Regions from separate parts of the Bacillus sp. Bwzl_19 genome, predicted to be linked through region 2. Evidence: a T-box and tRNA genes for the amino acid it is inferred to sense, from the RefSeq annotation. Region 2 holds a T-box; the other holds one or more tRNA genes.
The links. The T-box of region 2 lies ahead of ACW5MY_RS12810 (valine--tRNA ligase). A T-box ahead of a tRNA ligase gene usually reads a tRNA of that ligase, here a tRNA-Val.
Positions count from the first base shown of each region.

Region 1: it has a tRNA-Val gene. The T-box ahead of ACW5MY_RS12810 (valine--tRNA ligase) is inferred to sense a tRNA for this amino acid. The anticodon was not compared.

Region 1 covers NZ_CM142729.1:88,697-98,344, forward strand. Annotated here, with positions in the region: gene dusB (tRNA dihydrouridine synthase DusB) at 1-491, shown strand, start outside; gene lysS (lysine--tRNA ligase) at 581-2,080, shown strand; rRNA gene ACW5MY_RS00490 (16S ribosomal RNA) at 2,410-3,959, shown strand; rRNA gene ACW5MY_RS00495 (23S ribosomal RNA) at 4,134-7,063, shown strand; rRNA gene rrf (5S ribosomal RNA) at 7,115-7,230, shown strand; tRNA gene ACW5MY_RS00505 (tRNA-Val) at 7,254-7,329, shown strand; tRNA gene ACW5MY_RS00510 (tRNA-Thr) at 7,335-7,410, shown strand; tRNA gene ACW5MY_RS00515 (tRNA-Lys) at 7,448-7,523, shown strand; tRNA gene ACW5MY_RS00520 (tRNA-Leu) at 7,531-7,612, shown strand; tRNA gene ACW5MY_RS00525 (tRNA-Gly) at 7,637-7,711, shown strand; tRNA gene ACW5MY_RS00530 (tRNA-Leu) at 7,726-7,811, shown strand; tRNA gene ACW5MY_RS00535 (tRNA-Arg) at 7,823-7,899, shown strand; tRNA gene ACW5MY_RS00540 (tRNA-Pro) at 7,916-7,992, shown strand; tRNA gene ACW5MY_RS00545 (tRNA-Ala) at 7,997-8,072, shown strand; rRNA gene ACW5MY_RS00550 (16S ribosomal RNA) at 8,239-9,648, shown strand, end outside.
Region 2 covers NZ_CM142729.1:2,403,929-2,413,576, forward strand. Annotated here, with positions in the region: gene ACW5MY_RS12805 (bifunctional folylpolyglutamate synthase/dihydrofolate synthase) at 1-376, opposite strand, end outside; gene ACW5MY_RS12810 (valine--tRNA ligase) at 435-3,077, opposite strand; T-box leader at 3,136-3,357, opposite strand; gene ACW5MY_RS12815 (hypothetical protein) at 3,528-3,719, shown strand; gene ysxE (spore coat protein YsxE) at 3,734-4,756, opposite strand; gene ACW5MY_RS12825 (LysM peptidoglycan-binding domain-containing protein) at 4,790-6,313, opposite strand; gene hemL (glutamate-1-semialdehyde 2,1-aminomutase) at 6,446-7,735, opposite strand; gene hemB (porphobilinogen synthase) at 7,764-8,738, opposite strand; gene ACW5MY_RS12840 (uroporphyrinogen-III synthase) at 8,741-9,523, opposite strand; gene hemC (hydroxymethylbilane synthase) at 9,513-9,648, opposite strand, start outside.

The DNA of each region.
Region 1 (9,648 bases), 1.4 Mb from region 2:
ACGGCCGCACAAGAGTGCAAATGTATGAAGGCACTGCGAACTGGGATATCATTAAAGAAGTAAAACAATCCCTCTCTATTCCTGTCATCGGAAACGGCGATGTCAAAACGCCTCAGGACGCGAAACGCATGCTCGAGGAAACCGGTGTTGACGGTGTCATGATCGGCCGTGCCGCACTCGGCAACCCGTGGATGATCTACCGTACGGTTCAGTATCTTGAAACCGGTGAGTTAAAAGACGAACCGAAAGTCCGTGAAAAAATGTCAGTATGTAAGCTGCACTTAGACCGCCTGATTAAGTTAAAAGGCGAAAAAGTGGCAGTCAGAGAAATGAGAAAACACGCTGCCTGGTATCTGAAGGGCGTCAGAGGCAATGCGGAGGTCCGCAACGGAATCAACCATTGTGAGGCGCGTGATGAGTTTGTGCAGCTTTTAGATGCATTTACGGCTGAAGTAGAGGCAAAAGAGCTTCAAGATGCAAAAGTAGGTTAATATACACCCTCTATTGCTGCTCACTGCCAGCTTACCGCTGGCAGTTTTTCTGCTTTTTCATGAAATCAAAATGTAACGGAGTGATACCAATGAGTCAAGAAGAGCAAAATCATGAGGAATTGAACGACCAGCTGCAAGTCAGACGCGATAAAATGAACCAGCTGAGAGAAAACGGCATTGATCCTTTCGGCGAACGTTTCGAGAGAACACATCAATCTCAGCAGATCATTGACGCCTATCAGGAGCTTTCTAAAGAAGAACTTGAAGAAAAAGCGATCGAAGTTACCATTGCAGGCCGTATGATGACAAAGCGCGGAAAAGGAAAAGCCGGCTTTGCGCACCTGCAGGACTTAGAGGGCCAAATTCAAATCTACGTAAGAAAAGACAGTGTCGGCGAAGAACAATATGAAATCTTTAAATCTTCAGACCTCGGAGACGTTATCGGCATCACCGGGAAAGTTTTCAAAACAAACGTAGGCGAGCTGTCTGTCAAAGCGACATCTTTTGAACTGCTGACAAAAGCACTGCGTCCTCTTCCTGATAAATATCATGGATTAAAAGATGTAGAACAGCGTTACCGTCAGCGCTACCTTGATCTCATCGTAAATCCTGACAGCAAACAAACGTTTATCACACGCAGCAAAATCATCCAAGCGATGAGAAGATACTTAGATGACCATGGATACTTAGAAGTTGAAACACCTACGATGCACAGCATACCGGGAGGAGCGTCTGCACGCCCGTTCATCACGCATCATAATGCGCTCGATATGCCTCTTTATATGCGTATTGCGATTGAGCTGCATCTGAAACGCCTTATCGTCGGCGGATTAGAAAAAGTCTACGAAATCGGCCGCGTGTTCCGTAATGAAGGTGTTTCTACACGCCACAATCCTGAATTCACGATGATTGAGCTGTATGAAGCGTACGCCGATTATAAGGATATTATGAGCCTGACGGAAAACCTCGTTGCACATATTGCGCAGGAAGTGCTGGGAAGCACCACAATCCAGTACGGCGAAGAGCAGATTGATCTGAAACCTGAATGGAAACGACTCCATATGGTAGATGCCGTCAAAGAAGCGACAGGCGTAGATTTCTGGAATGAGATGACTGTTGAAGAAGCGCGAAGCCATGCAAAAGAACATGGCATCGAGATCACAAACTCAATGACAGTGGGCCATATCATCAATGAATTCTTCGAACAAAAAATTGAAGAAACACTCATTCAGCCGACATTTATTTACGGACATCCTGTAGAGATTTCTCCTCTCGCTAAGAAAAATCCTGAGGACCCTCGTTTTACAGACCGTTTCGAGCTGTTTATCGTCGGCCGTGAGCACGCTAACGCGTTTACGGAGCTGAATGACCCTATCGATCAGAGAGAACGCTTTGAAGCGCAATTGAAAGAAAGAGAAGAAGGAAACGATGAAGCGCATATGATGGATGAAGACTTCGTTGAAGCTCTTGAATACGGCATGCCGCCGACCGGAGGATTGGGTATCGGCATCGACCGCCTCGTCATGCTGTTAACAAATGCTCCGTCTATCAGAGACGTTTTATTATTCCCTCAAATGAGACATCGCTAATAAAAGTGAAAGCGCCGTTTCTGCATATCGCAGTACGGCGCTTTTTTAGAAACAAGTCGTTTGTAAAACTTTTTTGATTTTCTTTTTAAAAAACTATTGCACTATTATTTGTGAGGTGGTATATTATTATTCGTTGCCGCTAAACAAGGCGCTGACGAAAAAAGAAATTTTAAAAAGTTGTTGACTTCAAGAGATTGATAAGATATAATAATAAAGTCGCTTGAACGAAAGACAAAATGATCTTTGAAAACTAAACAAGACAAAACGTACCTGTTAATTCAAAGTTTTAAATAAATCGCACAGCGATGTGCGTAGTCAGTCAAACTACTTTATCGGAGAGTTTGATCCTGGCTCAGGACGAACGCTGGCGGCGTGCCTAATACATGCAAGTCGAGCGGGCAGATGGGAGCTTGCTCCCTGATGTTAGCGGCGGACGGGTGAGTAACACGTGGGTAACCTGCCTGTAAGACTGGGATAACTCCGGGAAACCGGGGCTAATACCGGATGCTTGTTTGAATCGCATGGTTCAGACATAAAAGGTGGCTTCGGCTACCACTTACAGATGGACCCGCGGCGCATTAGCTAGTTGGTGAGGTAACGGCTCACCAAGGCGACGATGCGTAGCCGACCTGAGAGGGTGATCGGCCACACTGGGACTGAGACACGGCCCAGACTCCTACGGGAGGCAGCAGTAGGGAATCTTCCGCAATGGACGAAAGTCTGACGGAGCAACGCCGCGTGAGTGATGAAGGTTTTCGGATCGTAAAGCTCTGTTGTTAGGGAAGAACAAGTGCCGTTCAAATAGGGCGGCACCTTGACGGTACCTAACCAGAAAGCCACGGCTAACTACGTGCCAGCAGCCGCGGTAATACGTAGGTGGCAAGCGTTGTCCGGAATTATTGGGCGTAAAGGGCTCGCAGGCGGTTTCTTAAGTCTGATGTGAAAGCCCCCGGCTCAACCGGGGAGGGTCATTGGAAACTGGGGAACTTGAGTGCAGAAGAGGAGAGTGGAATTCCACGTGTAGCGGTGAAATGCGTAGAGATGTGGAGGAACACCAGTGGCGAAGGCGACTCTCTGGTCTGTAACTGACGCTGAGGAGCGAAAGCGTGGGGAGCGAACAGGATTAGATACCCTGGTAGTCCACGCCGTAAACGATGAGTGCTAAGTGTTAGGGGGTTTCCGCCCCTTAGTGCTGCAGCTAACGCATTAAGCACTCCGCCTGGGGAGTACGGTCGCAAGACTGAAACTCAAAGGAATTGACGGGGGCCCGCACAAGCGGTGGAGCATGTGGTTTAATTCGAAGCAACGCGAAGAACCTTACCAGGTCTTGACATCCTCTGACAATCCTAGAGATAGGACGTCCCCTTCGGGGGCAGAGTGACAGGTGGTGCATGGTTGTCGTCAGCTCGTGTCGTGAGATGTTGGGTTAAGTCCCGCAACGAGCGCAACCCTTGATCTTAGTTGCCAGCATTTAGTTGGGCACTCTAAGGTGACTGCCGGTGACAAACCGGAGGAAGGTGGGGATGACGTCAAATCATCATGCCCCTTATGACCTGGGCTACACACGTGCTACAATGGGCAGAACAAAGGGCAGCGAAACCGCGAGGTTAAGCCAATCCCACAAATCTGTTCTCAGTTCGGATCGCAGTCTGCAACTCGACTGCGTGAAGCTGGAATCGCTAGTAATCGCGGATCAGCATGCCGCGGTGAATACGTTCCCGGGCCTTGTACACACCGCCCGTCACACCACGAGAGTTTGTAACACCCGAAGTCGGTGAGGTAACCTTTTTGGAGCCAGCCGCCGAAGGTGGGACAGATGATTGGGGTGAAGTCGTAACAAGGTAGCCGTATCGGAAGGTGCGGCTGGATCACCTCCTTTCTAAGGATTTTAACGGAATATAAGACCTTGGGTCTTATAAACAGAACGTTCCCTGTCTTGTTTAGTTTTGAAGGATCATTCGATTCTTCGAGATGTTGTTCTTTGAAAACTAGATAACAGAAGTAATTCACATTCAATTGTAATGCAAGATATCACGTAGTGATTCTTTTTAACGGTTAAGTTAGAAAGGGCGCACGGTGGATGCCTTGGCACTAGGAGCCGATGAAGGACGGGACGAACACCGATATGCTTCGGGGAGCTGTAAGCAAGCTTTGATCCGGAGATTTCCGAATGGGGAAACCCACCACTCGTAATGGAGTGGTATCCATATCTGAATACATAGGATATGAGAAGGCAGACCCGGGGAACTGAAACATCTAAGTACCCGGAGGAAGAGAAAGCAAATGCGATTCCCTGAGTAGCGGCGAGCGAAACGGGATCAGCCCAAACCAAGAGGCTTGCCTCTTGGGGTTGTAGGACACTCTGTACGGAGTTACAAAGGAACGAGGTAGATGAAGAGGTCTGGAAAGGCCCGCCATAGGAGGTAACAGCCCTGTAGTCAAAACTTCGTTCTCTCCTGAGTGGATCCTGAGTACGGCGGAACACGTGAAATTCCGTCGGAATCCGGGAGGACCATCTCCCAAGGCTAAATACTCCCTAGTGACCGATAGTGAACCAGTACCGTGAGGGAAAGGTGAAAAGCACCCCGGAAGGGGAGTGAAAGAGATCCTGAAACCGTGTGCCTACAAGTAGTCAGAGCCCGTTAACGGGTGATGGCGTGCCTTTTGTAGAATGAACCGGCGAGTTACGATCCCGTGCAAGGTTAAGCAGAAGATGCGGAGCCGCAGCGAAAGCGAGTCTGAATAGGGCGAATTGAGTACGTGGTCGTAGACCCGAAACCAGGTGATCTACCCATGTCCAGGGTGAAGTTCAGGTAACACTGAATGGAGGCCCGAACCCACGCACGTTGAAAAGTGCGGGGATGAGGTGTGGGTAGGGGTGAAATGCCAATCGAACCTGGAGATAGCTGGTTCTCTCCGAAATAGCTTTAGGGCTAGCCTCAAGGTAAGAGTCTCGGAGGTAGAGCACTGATTGGACTAGGGGCCCCTACCGGGTTACCGAATTCAGTCAAACTCCGAATGCCGATGACTTATCCTTGGGAGTCAGACTGCGAGTGATAAGATCCGTAGTCGAAAGGGAAACAGCCCAGACCGCCAGCTAAGGTCCCAAAGTATACGTTAAGTGGAAAAGGATGTGGAGTTGCTTAGACAACCAGGATGTTGGCTTAGAAGCAGCCACCATTTAAAGAGTGCGTAATAGCTCACTGGTCGAGTGACTCTGCGCCGAAAATGTACCGGGGCTAAACGTATCACCGAAGCTGCGGACTGTTCTTCGAACAGTGGTAGGAGAGCGTTCTAAGGGCTGTGAAGCAAGACCGGAAGGACTTGTGGAGCGCTTAGAAGTGAGAATGCCGGTATGAGTAGCGAAAGAGGGGTGAGAATCCCCTCCACCGAATGCCTAAGGTTTCCTGAGGAAGGCTCGTCCGCTCAGGGTTAGTCGGGACCTAAGCCGAGGCCGAAAGGCGTAGGCGATGGATAACAGGTTGATATTCCTGTACCACCTCCTCACCATTTGAGCAATGGGGGGACGCAGGAGGATAGGGTAAGCGCGGTATTGGATATCCGCGTCCAAGCAGTTAGGCTGGGAAATAGGCAAATCCGTTTCCCGTGAAGGCTGAGCTGTGATGGCGAGCGAATTATAGTAGCGAAGTTCCTGATTCCACACTGCCAAGAAAAGCCTCTAGCGAGGTGAGAGGTGCCCGTACCGCAAACCGACACAGGTAGGCGAGGAGAGAATCCTAAGGTGATCGAGAGAACTCTCGTTAAGGAACTCGGCAAAATGACCCCGTAACTTCGGGAGAAGGGGTGCTCTGTTAGGGTGCAAGCCCGAGAGAGCCGCAGTGAATAGGCCCAGGCGACTGTTTAGCAAAAACACAGGTCTCTGCGAAGCCGTAAGGCGAAGTATAGGGGCTGACGCCTGCCCGGTGCTGGAAGGTTAAGAGGAGCGCTTAGCGTAAGCGAAGGTGCGAATTGAAGCCCCAGTAAACGGCGGCCGTAACTATAACGGTCCTAAGGTAGCGAAATTCCTTGTCGGGTAAGTTCCGACCCGCACGAAAGGCGCAACGATCTGGGCACTGTCTCAACGAGAGACTCGGTGAAATTATAGTACCTGTGAAGATGCAGGTTACCCGCGACAGGACGGAAAGACCCCGTGGAGCTTTACTGCAGCCTGATATTGAATGTTGGTACAGCTTGTACAGGATAGGTAGGAGCCTTGGAAACCGGAGCGCCAGCTTCGGTGGAGGCATCGGTGGGATACTACCCTGGCTGTATTGACCTTCTAACCCGCCGCCCTTATCGGGCGGGGAGACAGTGTCAGGTGGGCAGTTTGACTGGGGCGGTCGCCTCCTAAAAGGTAACGGAGGCGCCCAAAGGTTCCCTCAGAATGGTTGGAAATCATTCGCAGAGTGTAAAGGCACAAGGGAGCTTGACTGCGAGACCTACAAGTCGAGCAGGGACGAAAGTCGGGCTTAGTGATCCGGTGGTTCCGCATGGAAGGGCCATCGCTCAACGGATAAAAGCTACCCCGGGGATAACAGGCTTATCTCCCCCAAGAGTCCACATCGACGGGGAGGTTTGGCACCTCGATGTCGGCTCATCGCATCCTGGGGCTGTAGTCGGTCCCAAGGGTTGGGCTGTTCGCCCATTAAAGCGGTACGCGAGCTGGGTTCAGAACGTCGTGAGACAGTTCGGTCCCTATCCGTCGCGGGCGCAGGAAATTTGAGAGGAGCTGTCCTTAGTACGAGAGGACCGGGATGGACGCACCGCTGGTGTACCAGTTGTTCTGCCAAGGGCATCGCTGGGTAGCTATGTGCGGACGGGATAAGTGCTGAAAGCATCTAAGCATGAAGCCCCCCTCAAGATGAGATTTCCCATTCCGCAAGGAAGTAAGATCCCTGAAAGATGATCAGGTTGATAGGTCTGAGGTGGAAGTGTGGCGACACATGGAGCTGACAGATACTAATCGATCGAGGACTTAACCAATTTTGAATGTATGCTCACTGTTATCTAGTTTTGAGAGAACACTCTCAATGGTTTGGTGGCGATAGCGAAGAGGTCACACCCGTTCCCATGCCGAACACGGAAGTTAAGCTCTTCAGCGCCGATGGTAGTCGGGGGTTTCCCCCTGTGAGAGTAGGACGCCGCCAAGCTATTACACGTAAGTGTAATATACGGAGGATTAGCTCAGCTGGGAGAGCATCTGCCTTACAAGCAGAGGGTCGGCGGTTCGAGCCCGTCATCCTCCACCATATTTGCCGGCCTAGCTCAATTGGTAGAGCAACTGACTTGTAATCAGTAGGTTGGGGGTTCAAGTCCTCTGGCCGGCACCATTTTTGGACAAGATAATAATATAAGTCTTTTTAAAAAGAGCCATTAGCTCAGTTGGTAGAGCATCTGACTTTTAATCAGAGGGTCGAAGGTTCGAGTCCTTCATGGCTCACCATGTTTACGCGGGTGTGGCGGAATTGGCAGACGCGCTAGACTTAGGATCTAGTGTCTTATGACGTGGGGGTTCAAGTCCCTTCACCCGCATTATACAGGATAGTTGTCCTGTATGCGGAAGTAGTTCAGTGGTAGAACACCACCTTGCCAAGGTGGGGGTCGCGGGTTCGAATCCCGTCTTCCGCTCCAACTATACCATCCACGCCGGGGTGGTGGAATTGGCAGACACACAGGACTTAAAATCCTGCGGTAGGTGACTACCGTGCCGGTTCAAGTCCGGCCCTCGGCATTCATTATTATGCGCCCGTAGCTCAATTGGATAGAGCGTTTGACTACGGATCAAAAGGTTAGGGGTTCGACTCCTCTCGGGCGCGCCATAATAAAATATATAATCGGGAAGTAGCTCAGCTTGGTAGAGCACATGGTTTGGGACCATGGGGTCGCAGGTTCGAATCCTGTCTTCCCGACCACTTTGGGGCCTTAGCTCAGCTGGGAGAGCGCCTGCTTTGCACGCAGGAGGTCAGCGGTTCGATCCCGCTAGGCTCCACCATTTATAAAAAAATATGTTGACTTTAAAAGAAACTTATTATATACTTAAAAAGTTGCTTGGAAAAGTGAACAAAATGATCTTTGAAAACTAAACAAGACAAAACGTACCTGTTAATTCAAAGTTTTAAATAAATCGCACAGCGATGTGCGTAGTCAGTCAAACTACTTTATCGGAGAGTTTGATCCTGGCTCAGGACGAACGCTGGCGGCGTGCCTAATACATGCAAGTCGAGCGGACAGATGGGAGCTTGCTCCCTGATGTTAGCGGCGGACGGGTGAGTAACACGTGGGTAACCTGCCTGTAAGACTGGGATAACTCCGGGAAACCGGGGCTAATACCGGATGCTTGTTTGAACCGCATGGTTCAGACATAAAAGGTGGCTTCGGCTACCACTTACAGATGGACCCGCGGCGCATTAGCTAGTTGGTGAGGTAACGGCTCACCAAGGCGACGATGCGTAGCCGACCTGAGAGGGTGATCGGCCACACTGGGACTGAGACACGGCCCAGACTCCTACGGGAGGCAGCAGTAGGGAATCTTCCGCAATGGACGAAAGTCTGACGGAGCAACGCCGCGTGAGTGATGAAGGTTTTCGGATCGTAAAGCTCTGTTGTTAGGGAAGAACAAGTGCCGTTCAAATAGGGCGGCACCTTGACGGTACCTAACCAGAAAGCCACGGCTAACTACGTGCCAGCAGCCGCGGTAATACGTAGGTGGCAAGCGTTGTCCGGAATTATTGGGCGTAAAGGGCTCGCAGGCGGTTTCTTAAGTCTGATGTGAAAGCCCCCGGCTCAACCGGGGAGGGTCATTGGAAACTGGGGAACTTGAGTGCAGAAGAGGAGAGTGGAATTCCACGTGTAGCGGTGAAATGCGTAGAGATGTGGAGGAACACCAGTGGCGAAGGCGACTCTCTGGTCTGTAACTGACGCTGAGGAGCGAAAGCGTGGGGAGCGAACAGGATTAGATACCCTGGTAGTCCACGCCGTAAACGATGAGTGCTAAGTGTTAGGGGGTTTCCGCCCCTTAGTGCTGCAGCTAACGCATTAAGCACTCCGCCTGGGGAGTACGGTCGCAAGACTGAAACTCAAAGGAATTGACGGGGGCCCGCACAAGCGGTGGAGCATGTGGTTTAATTCGAAGCAACGCGAAGAACCTTACCAGGTCTTGACATCCTCTGACAATCCTAGAGATAGGACGTCCCCTTCGGGGGCAGAGTGACAGGTGGTGCATGGTTGTCGTCAGCTCGTGTCGTGAGATGTTGGGTTAAGTCCCGCAACGAGCGCAACCCTTGATCTTAGTTGCCAGCATTCAGTTGGGCACTCTAAGGTGACTGCCGGTGACAAACCGGAGGAAGGTGGGGATGACGTCAAATCATCATGCCCCTTATGACCTGGGCTACACACGTGCTACAATGGGCAGAACAAAGGGCAGCGAAACCGCGAGGTTAAGCCAATCCCACAAATCTGTTCTCAGTTCGGATCGCAGTCTGCAACTCGACTGCGTGAAGCTGGAATCGCTAGTAATCGCGGATCAGCATGCCGCGGTGAATACGTTCCCGGGCCTTGTACACACCGCC
Region 2 (9,648 bases):
TAATGATTTCAAATTCTGTCACCGTTCCGGCATCGGTCTTATCGAGCTCATCGACTATCGGTTTTATTTCATTAACGAGCGCTCTCCATTCCTCATCAGAAATCGGCGTGCCGTTAACGCTGATACGCTCATTGAACGTAATGATGTAAGGAGATGTGAATGTGCCGACCGTATAACCGGCTTCCTGAAGCACGGATCGGATAAAAGAGACGGTTGATCCTTTACCGTTTGTGCCCGCCACATGAATGGCGCGGATGTTCTTTTCCGGGTGTTCCAATTTTTCCATCAGCCTTTCCATACGGAGAAGGCCCGGCTTAACGCCGAACTTGAGTCTGCCGTGAATCCAGCTGATCGCTTCTTTGTACGTCTTAAACAATGAAATCCCCTCTTTTATACGACAAGGCGGTTTCTTAGGAAACCGCCCCGCTGGTTTATCAGCCTTTCAGCTCTGCAATCCGCTGCCGGACAGCTTCGCGTTTCGCCGTGTAGTCTTTCTCTTTTGCGCGTTCTTCTTCAATGACATGCTCAGGAGCTTTTTTAATGAATCCTTCGTTGCCGAGTTTTTTCTGAACGCGTTCGACTTCTTTTGTCAGCTTGTCGAATTCTTTTTGCAGACGGGCGATTTCCTCATCAATGTTAATCAGCCCTTCAAGCGGCAGAATGACTTCCGCTCCGGTAACGACTGCTGTCATCGCTTTGTCTGCCGCAGTGATATCCGTCCCGATTTTCAGCGTGCTCGGATTCGTGAAACGCTCAACGTAAGAACGGTTCTTCTCAAGGCGGCCGGCAATGTCTTCCGTAGATGTTTTAATGTAAAGCTCAACCTGCTTGCTCATCGGGGTGTTGACTTCGCTCCGGATATTGCGGACAGAACGGATTAATTCAACAAGCAGTTTCATATCAGCAGCCGCCTCTTGATCCGTATGTTCCGGCACCGGAACCGGCCAAGAGCTGATCGTGATTGACTCGCCTTCATGAGGAAGGTGCTGCCAAATTTCCTCCGTTAAGAACGGCATAAACGGGTGAAGAAGGCGCATCGTTTGGTCAAGCACGTACGCCAGGACAGAGCGGGTTGTTTTCTTCGCCGCTTCATCTTCACCGTACAGCGGAAGCTTCGCCATTTCAATATACCAGTCGCACACATCGTCCCAGATAAAGTTATACAGGTGGCGTCCGACTTCTCCGAATTCATAACGGTCCGCAAGCTGGGTTACATCTTCAATCGTTTCATTCAGTCTTGTGAGAATCCACTTATCAGCAACTGATTTCTCACCGGACAGATCAAGCTCGTCATACGTCATGCCGTCCATGTTCATTAAGGCAAAACGGGAGGCGTTCCAAATTTTATTTGCGAAATTCCATGTAGATTCCACTTTTTCATAGCTGAAACGGAGATCCTGCCCCGGTGAACTTCCGGTTGCCAGGAAATAGCGGAGGGAATCCGCTCCGTACTTGTCGATGACATCCATCGGATCAACACCGTTCCCAAGGGATTTACTCATTTTTCTGCCCTGCTCGTCACGGATTAAGCCGTGAATCAGCACGTCTTTGAACGGGCGCTCACCGGTAAACTCAAGACCTTGGAAAATCATCCGGGATACCCAGAAGAAGATGATGTCATACCCTGTCACAAGAACATCGGTTGAGTAATACCGCTTAAAGTCTTCAGCGTTTTCATCAGGCCAGCCCATTGTAGAAAACGGCCAAAGCGCGGAGCTGAACCATGTATCAAGCACGTCTGAATCCTGTTCCCAATTTTCGCTGTCTTCAGGCGCCTCAAGGCCGACATACACTTCTTTGGTTTCTTTATGATACCAAGCCGGGATGCGGTGGCCCCACCACAGCTGACGGGAAATACACCAATCACGGATGTTTTCCATCCAGTGGAGATACGTTTTCTCGAAACGGTCAGGAACAAAGTGAACTTTCTCTTCTTTTGACTGAAGGTCAACCGCCGCATCTGCCAGCGGCTGCATTTTGACAAACCATTGTGTGGACAGGTACGGCTCAACAACGGCGCCGCTTCTCTCACTGTGGCCGACAGAATGCATATGGTCTTCGATTTTAAAGAGAACGCCTGTCTCCTGGAGATCTTTGACGAGTTTTTTGCGGCATTCAAACCGGTCCATGCCGTTATATTCGAGCGCTTTTTCATTCATTGTTCCGTCTTCATTCATGACAAGAATCCGCTCTAAATTGTGTCGGTTTCCGAGTTCAAAATCATTCGGGTCATGGGCTGGCGTGATTTTAACGGCTCCAGATCCGAATTCCATATCAACATAATCATCGCCGACGATCGGAATTTCGCGGTTTGTAATCGGCAGAATCACCGTTTTACCGATCAAGTGCTTGTAGCGCTCATCTTCAGGATGAACCGCGACAGCCGTGTCGCCAAGCATCGTTTCCGGACGGGTGGTCGCGATTTCAATTGAGCCTGAACCGTCTGCTAACGGATAGCGCAAATGATAAAACGCGCCCTGTACGTCTTTGTAAATCACTTCAATATCGGATAAAGCCGTTTTTGTGGCAGGGTCCCAGTTGATGATATATTCGCCTCTGTAAATCAAGCCTTTTTCGTACAATTTGACGAATACTTCACGCACGGCTTTGTTCAGCCCTTCATCAAGAGTGAAACGTTCGCGCGAATAATCGAGTCCAAGTCCCATTTTGGCCCATTGGCTGCGAATGAAATCAGCATACTCTTCCTTCCACTTCCATGTTTCTTCAAGAAATTTTTCGCGTCCAAGGTCATAGCGGCTCGTGCCCTGTTCGCGGAGTTTCGCTTCGACTTTTGCCTGAGTGGCGATGCCGGCATGGTCCATCCCCGGAAGCCAGAGCACGTCATAGCCCTGCATGCGTTTCATACGCGTAACGATATCTTGCAGCGTCGTATCCCACGCATGACCGAGGTGAAGCCTGCCCGTCACGTTCGGCGGCGGAATGACGACAGAATACGGCTGTTTCGTTTGATCGCCGCCCGCTTCGAAATATTTTCCTTTCAGCCAAAAATCATAGCGGCCTTTTTCTATCGCAGACGGATCATATTTTGTCGGCATTGTTTGTTCGTTTGTATCCATAATAACCCTCCAGCATGTTTAGAAATGGCTGAGCAACTAAAAAAGAGCCTTCATCCTGATAAAGGACGAAAAGCTCTTTCGCGGTACCACCTTTTTTCATGAACAGATCTGTTCATGCACTTAAACGGATAACGGGTGCGGCCCGAATTTCTCTACTGTATGTTCAAGAAATTATGCTCCCGGGCGACCTTCCAATGAGACGGCATAAGAAGCCTTTCAGCACAGTAGCTTCTCTCTCTTCATGCGTCTTTCTTGTACTCTTCCCGTTCAAAGCAGGTGTATTCTATCAGCTCATGATCTTATTTATTATGTTCTTTATTATAGTAAAAGTGTTTTTGATTCGTCAATCATCTTTTCCAAAAACCGCTGCCGTCATACATAAATGGGCATGCACCCCGCCCTTTTCCGCACATACGATACAAAGAAAGGCGAATGTGAGGAGGAATTGCCGTGAAAAAAAGATTCAATTCTTATTCGCTCCCCCAGTGGGCCAGACAGGTCCGCCTTGTATCCGCGCAAGTCATTATACCGATTACGATCTTTCAGGGAATCAGGACGATTTTCTTTCCGACGACTTTTGATGTCCTTCTGCTTGCCATCCTGCTGTTTTTAGCGTGCGCCCTGCATTTGGAATGGATATAAAAAAACGAGTCCCGTTATGAAGAGGACTCGTTTTCCGCCTTTATTTTTTTCTCCTGCTCAATCTGATACACCTTCATGAGAAATGGTTCAACATTTTTCATCTGCCAAAACGCCCTTAATAATTGCGAGCACTCTTCTTTTTCAGAGCCCCTTTGAGCGGTCTGATACCGTTTCAGCACTTTGTACATGCCGGACGGATAAGCCATATAGCTGAGAAACAGGCTGATTTCCGCTTCACGGAGCGGAAATGATTTATGATACGTATAAAACCAGTCAAGACACTCCGGACACGCTTTCGGATAGCTTCTGAACAATCTGGAATAAAAGCCGAGCAGATCATTTTGCGGAGGGCCCAGCGCAGCTTTCTCGAAATTGGTGAAAAAGCCCGCTCCCACGTCATTATATAGAAAATGGCGGCTCGATAAGCTGCCGTGATTGATCACCGCTCTCGTCTTATCAAGATCCTTTGCCGCTTCGAACCACTCCTCCAGACGCTCCAGAGCAAAATTGACGGCGGACACCGTTTCTGTAAGATACGTAACGGCCTGCAGTTCAAAAGGAGAAAGGTACCACTCTTTTTCCGCCCGGTCGGCAAATTGTTCATAGACGAGCTTATCATTTTCCCAATCTCTTTTCGTTACTTCATAAAAGCCGCTGATATCTTCAGTACTGATTTGGATGTCCCGCACGGTCGCGGAGTGGAGCTTCGCAACCTCTTTAAAAAGGTAAACATGCTTTTGATCCAGTTCTTCTTCCTGATCGTACTGAAGCCAAGGCATTAAATAATAAGAATCCTCCGTCTGGCTTCCGGCAAAAAAATCGCCTGCATGCGTGCGGTAGATCGGAACAAATGAACGGTAGCCTTTCTCCTCAATCTCAATCATATGATCCGTAAAATCATTGCTGCGGGCCGGCTTGAGCTGTTTCAAAGCAAAAATGCCGTGGTTTGAGTAGACTTTCCATACATGCGGGCTGACAGGCTCAATATACTCAGCCGCCAGCCCGTATTCCTGAAGCACTGATTGGACTGCTTCCATTCCATTCACCACATTTTTACGGCCTCTTTGTGCTTACGCATGGCTGTTATTATATTCAGGTATATACAGAAGCTGACCTTCTTCAAGCTCGTCATCAAACGATAAAGAATTCGTTCTGATAAGCTGCTGGGATGTGATGTCATATCGTTCGCACACCCGATCGATTGTATCTTGCTGCTGTACAATGCAAATTTTCATTCTCGAAAACTTTTCTTCTTCTCTTGTAAATAATTTTGTCAAATAATGAGAGTTGTCATTTTCCTTCTGATCCGTTTTCGGTGCCGGTTCTTCATTCTCTCTTTCGGACTTAAGCGGCTCAGGCCGTTCAGATGCCGCCGGTTCTTCAGGCGGCAGTTTGGAAAACTGAAAAGACAAATCAAGAGGTTCCCCGGTTTCCTCCTCCGGCTGCGCCATCTTCCTTACCTCAATTTCAAACCCTTCATCAGCCTGGGTTTCTTCCTCAAGAAACTTAGGAGCGCTGTAAAATTCCTCTTCCCGCGGTTCCGGAACGAACTCGCGATAAGCGGGCTCCTGTTCTTCTTCAAAAACCGCAGGCTCCTCTTCGTCTTCTGTCTCCTCTTGATCACTCTGACGGAGAAGCGGTTCGGCCTCTGGCTGCTCTTCTATTTCAAGGGCGGGCTGTTCCTCAACCTCTGTTTTTTCTGCATGCGGGGTCAGAGTAAAAGCAGGGGAAACCGGTTCAACATCATCCTTTGGCTCTTCCAGCACTTCCGCTGCATCATCCTCAGATACAGGCTCATTCCTTTCAGCCGACATGATTGCAGGCTCCTCAGCTTCTTCCGGCTCTTCTTCGTCTTGGACGGCAGCGGGAGGAGGAGGCTCAGTAATTGAAACAGGTTCCGGCACCTCTTCCAGCCTCAGAACAGGGGCGGTTTCCTCATCCTCCTCTTTTTCTTCTTCCTCTTCCTGCCTGAGTATAGGCGGAGTCTCTTCCTCATTCTCCACGGTTTCTTGTATTGCTTCTTCTTCCGATACACTCAGCGGCTCTTCAGGAATCTGACGTATCATTAATTCTGGTTCATTTTCTTCCTCGGAACGATGTTCAGCAAGATTGATCATTTCTTCTCTGGAAAATTCAGGCGCCACATACAGAGGGATTTCCGGCTCTTTTGGCTCGGTTTCCTCAAGCAGTCCTTCAATTGCCAAATCAGCCTGAATGGTTAAGATTCTTGAATCCGTCAACTGATAATCAAAGGCATCAATAAAAACGAAAACATCATTGAGGTGGCTCACTTTATTTTTCGGAATCGTGATGTCTACCGGGAAACAATGAAGGAGCTCTGCAGTGCCATCCTCCCTTGCCCTCACTTCCTCTACATGTCTCAGCTCTCTATCAAGCTCTTCGAAATGACTGCTGTGATCTATGTTGTACTCGCCAGTAAGTTCTAATGATCCTTTAATTGAGACATAATCATTTACTTCCTGCACCCTGATATCAGGGTCTAATGAAATCGAAAGTAATTCAGAAACTTCCTGTCCTTTTTGGAAACAGATTGATTCTTCAACAGAAAATTGCAACCGGTGATTATGCGGCAAGTTCATATCCTCCTTTCATCTAATCCATACAATTAGATGTCACTAAAGGTGTATGCCGCAATCCGGATAAATATGATAAAGGAGGCATTGAAAAAAGCCGATACAAGACTTGCTTGCATCGGCTTTTCGGTATCAGCGGCTGATAGTCTGGAACACTTTCTCAGCGGCTTGAATGGTTTTTTCAATATCCTCCATTGTATGCGCAGTGGAGAGAAACAATCCTTCAAATTGAGACGGCGGAAGAAATACGCCTGCGTCAGCCATCCCTTTATAATATTTGGCGAACAGCTTTAAATCAGATGATTTAGCTGTTTCATAGTTAATGACAGGCTCATTTGTGAAAAAGAATCCGATCATTGAGCCCGCACGGTTAAACGTGTGCGGAATGCCATGTGCTTCAGCGGCTTTGGAAATGCCTTCTTCAAGCATATCGCCTTTTTTCACAAATTCTTGGTAAGATTCAGGTGTGAGCTGCTGTAACGTCTCAAGTCCCGCTGTCATGGCAAGCGGATTTCCCGACAATGTTCCCGCCTGATAGATCGGACCGCTCGGAGCGATTCGTTCCATGATTTCGGCTTTGCCGCCATACGCACCGACAGGAAGACCGCCGCCGATGACTTTGCCGAGACACGTTAAGTCAGGCGTCACGCCGAAATATCCTTGCGCACAGTTATAGTCCACGCGAAAACCGGTCATGACTTCATCAAAAATTAACAGCGCGCCATTTTGTTCCGTGATGTCACGAAGCCCTTGCAAAAAGCCTTCCTGCGGCGGAACAACGCCCATATTGCCGGCTACCGGCTCAACAATGACCCCGGCGATATCTTCACCGTACTCACGGAATGCGAGTGCAACGCTTTCCAAGTCGTTATACGGAACGGTAATCGTATTCATCGCGATTCCTTCAGGCACACCCGGGCTGTCAGGAAGGCCGAGTGTCGCCACCCCGGATCCCGCTTTGATCAGCAGCGAATCACCGTGGCCGTGATAACACCCTTCGAATTTCAAAATTTTATTGCGGCCGGTATATCCTCTTGCCAGACGAAGAGCGCTCATTGTCGCCTCTGTTCCGGAGCTGACCATCCGTACGATTTCAACAGACGGCACACGGTCAATGACCAATTTGGCCAGTTCGTTTTCCACTTCAGTAGAAGCTCCGAAACTTGTTCCGTTTTCCGCGACCTTTTTCAGGCTTTCAACGACGCGGTCGTTGGTGTGGCCCAAAATGAGCGGACCCCAGCTCAGCACATAGTCGATATATTCATTGCCGTCAATATCAAAAATTTTCGATCCTTTGCCGCGCTGCATAAAAATCGGGTCCATATCAACTGATTTAAATGCGCGCACCGGGCTGTTCACTCCGCCCGGCATCAGTTTCTGTGCTTCTTTAAAAGCGGATTTTGATTTTTCATAGTTTCTCATCTGCCTCAGCTCCCGTCAAATGAAATTCTTATTCAGCAAGCCATTTTGCTGCGTCTTTTGCATGATACGTCATAATGAGGTCGGCACCTGCACGTTTCATGCTCGTTAAAATTTCAAGCACCATTTCTTTTTCTTTAATCCAGCCGTTTTGGGCTGCAGCTTTCACCATAGAATACTCCCCGCTTACATTATAAGCGACCAGCGGCAGGTGATGGCGGTTTTTCACATCACGCATAATATCTAAGTATGACATAGACGGTTTGACGATTAAAAAGTCAGCGCCTTCTGCAGCGTCTGATTCAGCCTCACGGAGCGCTTCCAAGCGGTTGGCCGGATCCATCTGATATGTTTTTCGGTCGCCGAACTGCGGTGTGCTGTCAGCCGCGTCGCGGAACGGACCGTAAAATTCACTTGAATATTTCACGGCATAGGACATGATCGGAATATTTGTGAATCCTTCTTTGTCAAGCGCTTCTCTGATCACTGTGACAAAACCGTCCATCATGTTTGAAGGAGCGATGATATCAGCGCCGGCTTTAGCCTGGCTGACGGCTGTCTGCGCCAGCAGTTCAAGCGACTCGTCATTCAGGATTACTCCGTCTTTCACAACGCCGCAATGGCCGTGATCCGTATATTCACAGAGGCATGTATCAGCGATTACGATCATTTCAGGATAATGCTTTTTAATTTCAGCAATCCCTTTTTGCACAATGCCGTGATCGTGAAAAGCCTGAGTTCCGCAGTCGTCTTTTTCTTCCGGCACGCCGAAAACGATGACCGACTTAATGTCGAGTGATATGAGCTCAGCCATTTCATCCTTTAATAAATCGAGTGACACATGATAAACCCCCGGCATGGAAGGAACTTCTTTTTTTCCTTCAAGCCCTTCAACGACAAATAAAGGGTAAATAAAATCTGAAGGGTGAAGGCGTGTTTCTCTTACTAAATCTCTCATCGCAGCGTTCGCGCGCAAACGGCGGTGTCTGTTAAATGTTTGATTCATCATTATCTATCCTTTCCCGACATGCTGCACATGACGTCCAGCATGCCTTCAATCGTATAGGTGTCAGGCACATGGGATGAGATCCCGTATTCCAATAGCGCTTTTTCCGTCAAAGGGCCGATGCTGATATAGCTCGCACCGCTGTTTTCCAAAGTTTTTTTTTCGTCTCCGACCGCATGCATAAACGTATGCACCGCCGAAGAACTGGTAAACGTAATAAAATCAAAATGAGAGCGGGATGCAGCCTGTCTCAGCTCGTCCATTCCTTTTTCATCCTGAATGGTATTGTACAGCACCCATTCCCTTATTTGATAGCCAAGCGGCTCAAGCTCCGCTTTTATGACATCGCGTGATAAATTGCCCTTTATCACTGAAATGGGTTCGGCAGCTGATGCGTGCCGCTTTAATGTATCAGCCAGACATTCAGCCACATACTCATCAGGCATCGCATCCGTCCCGGCTCCCCGCTCTTTAAGGGCGCGCGCAGTCTTTTCACCGACGGCTGCGATTTTTTTCCGTCCCGAAAGCGCAAGGCCGTGCTCATCGAGGTAGGAAAAAAAGAACCGGACACCGTTTACGCTTGTAAAAACAAGCCACCCCGGCTCAGAAAGGTCTTCCCGGAGACTGTCCGCACATTCACCCGGGAGCGCTTCCTGAAAAGCGATCAGCGAAGCGGAAACAGCCGTTCCGCCGAGCGCCTCCACTTTTTTTCGGAACGGGGCGGCCTGTCTTTTGTTCCGGGTGACAAGCACGGTCTTTCCTTGTAAAGGAAGGTCATTTGCCATCCTGATCGAGCTCCTGTTTTACGCTGTCGATTAATGCTTTGGCTCCTTTTTCAGACATCATCGCCGCACAGCGTTTCCCGATTTCTTCCGGATCATGTCCCGCCGCTGTTTCTTTATAAATCGTC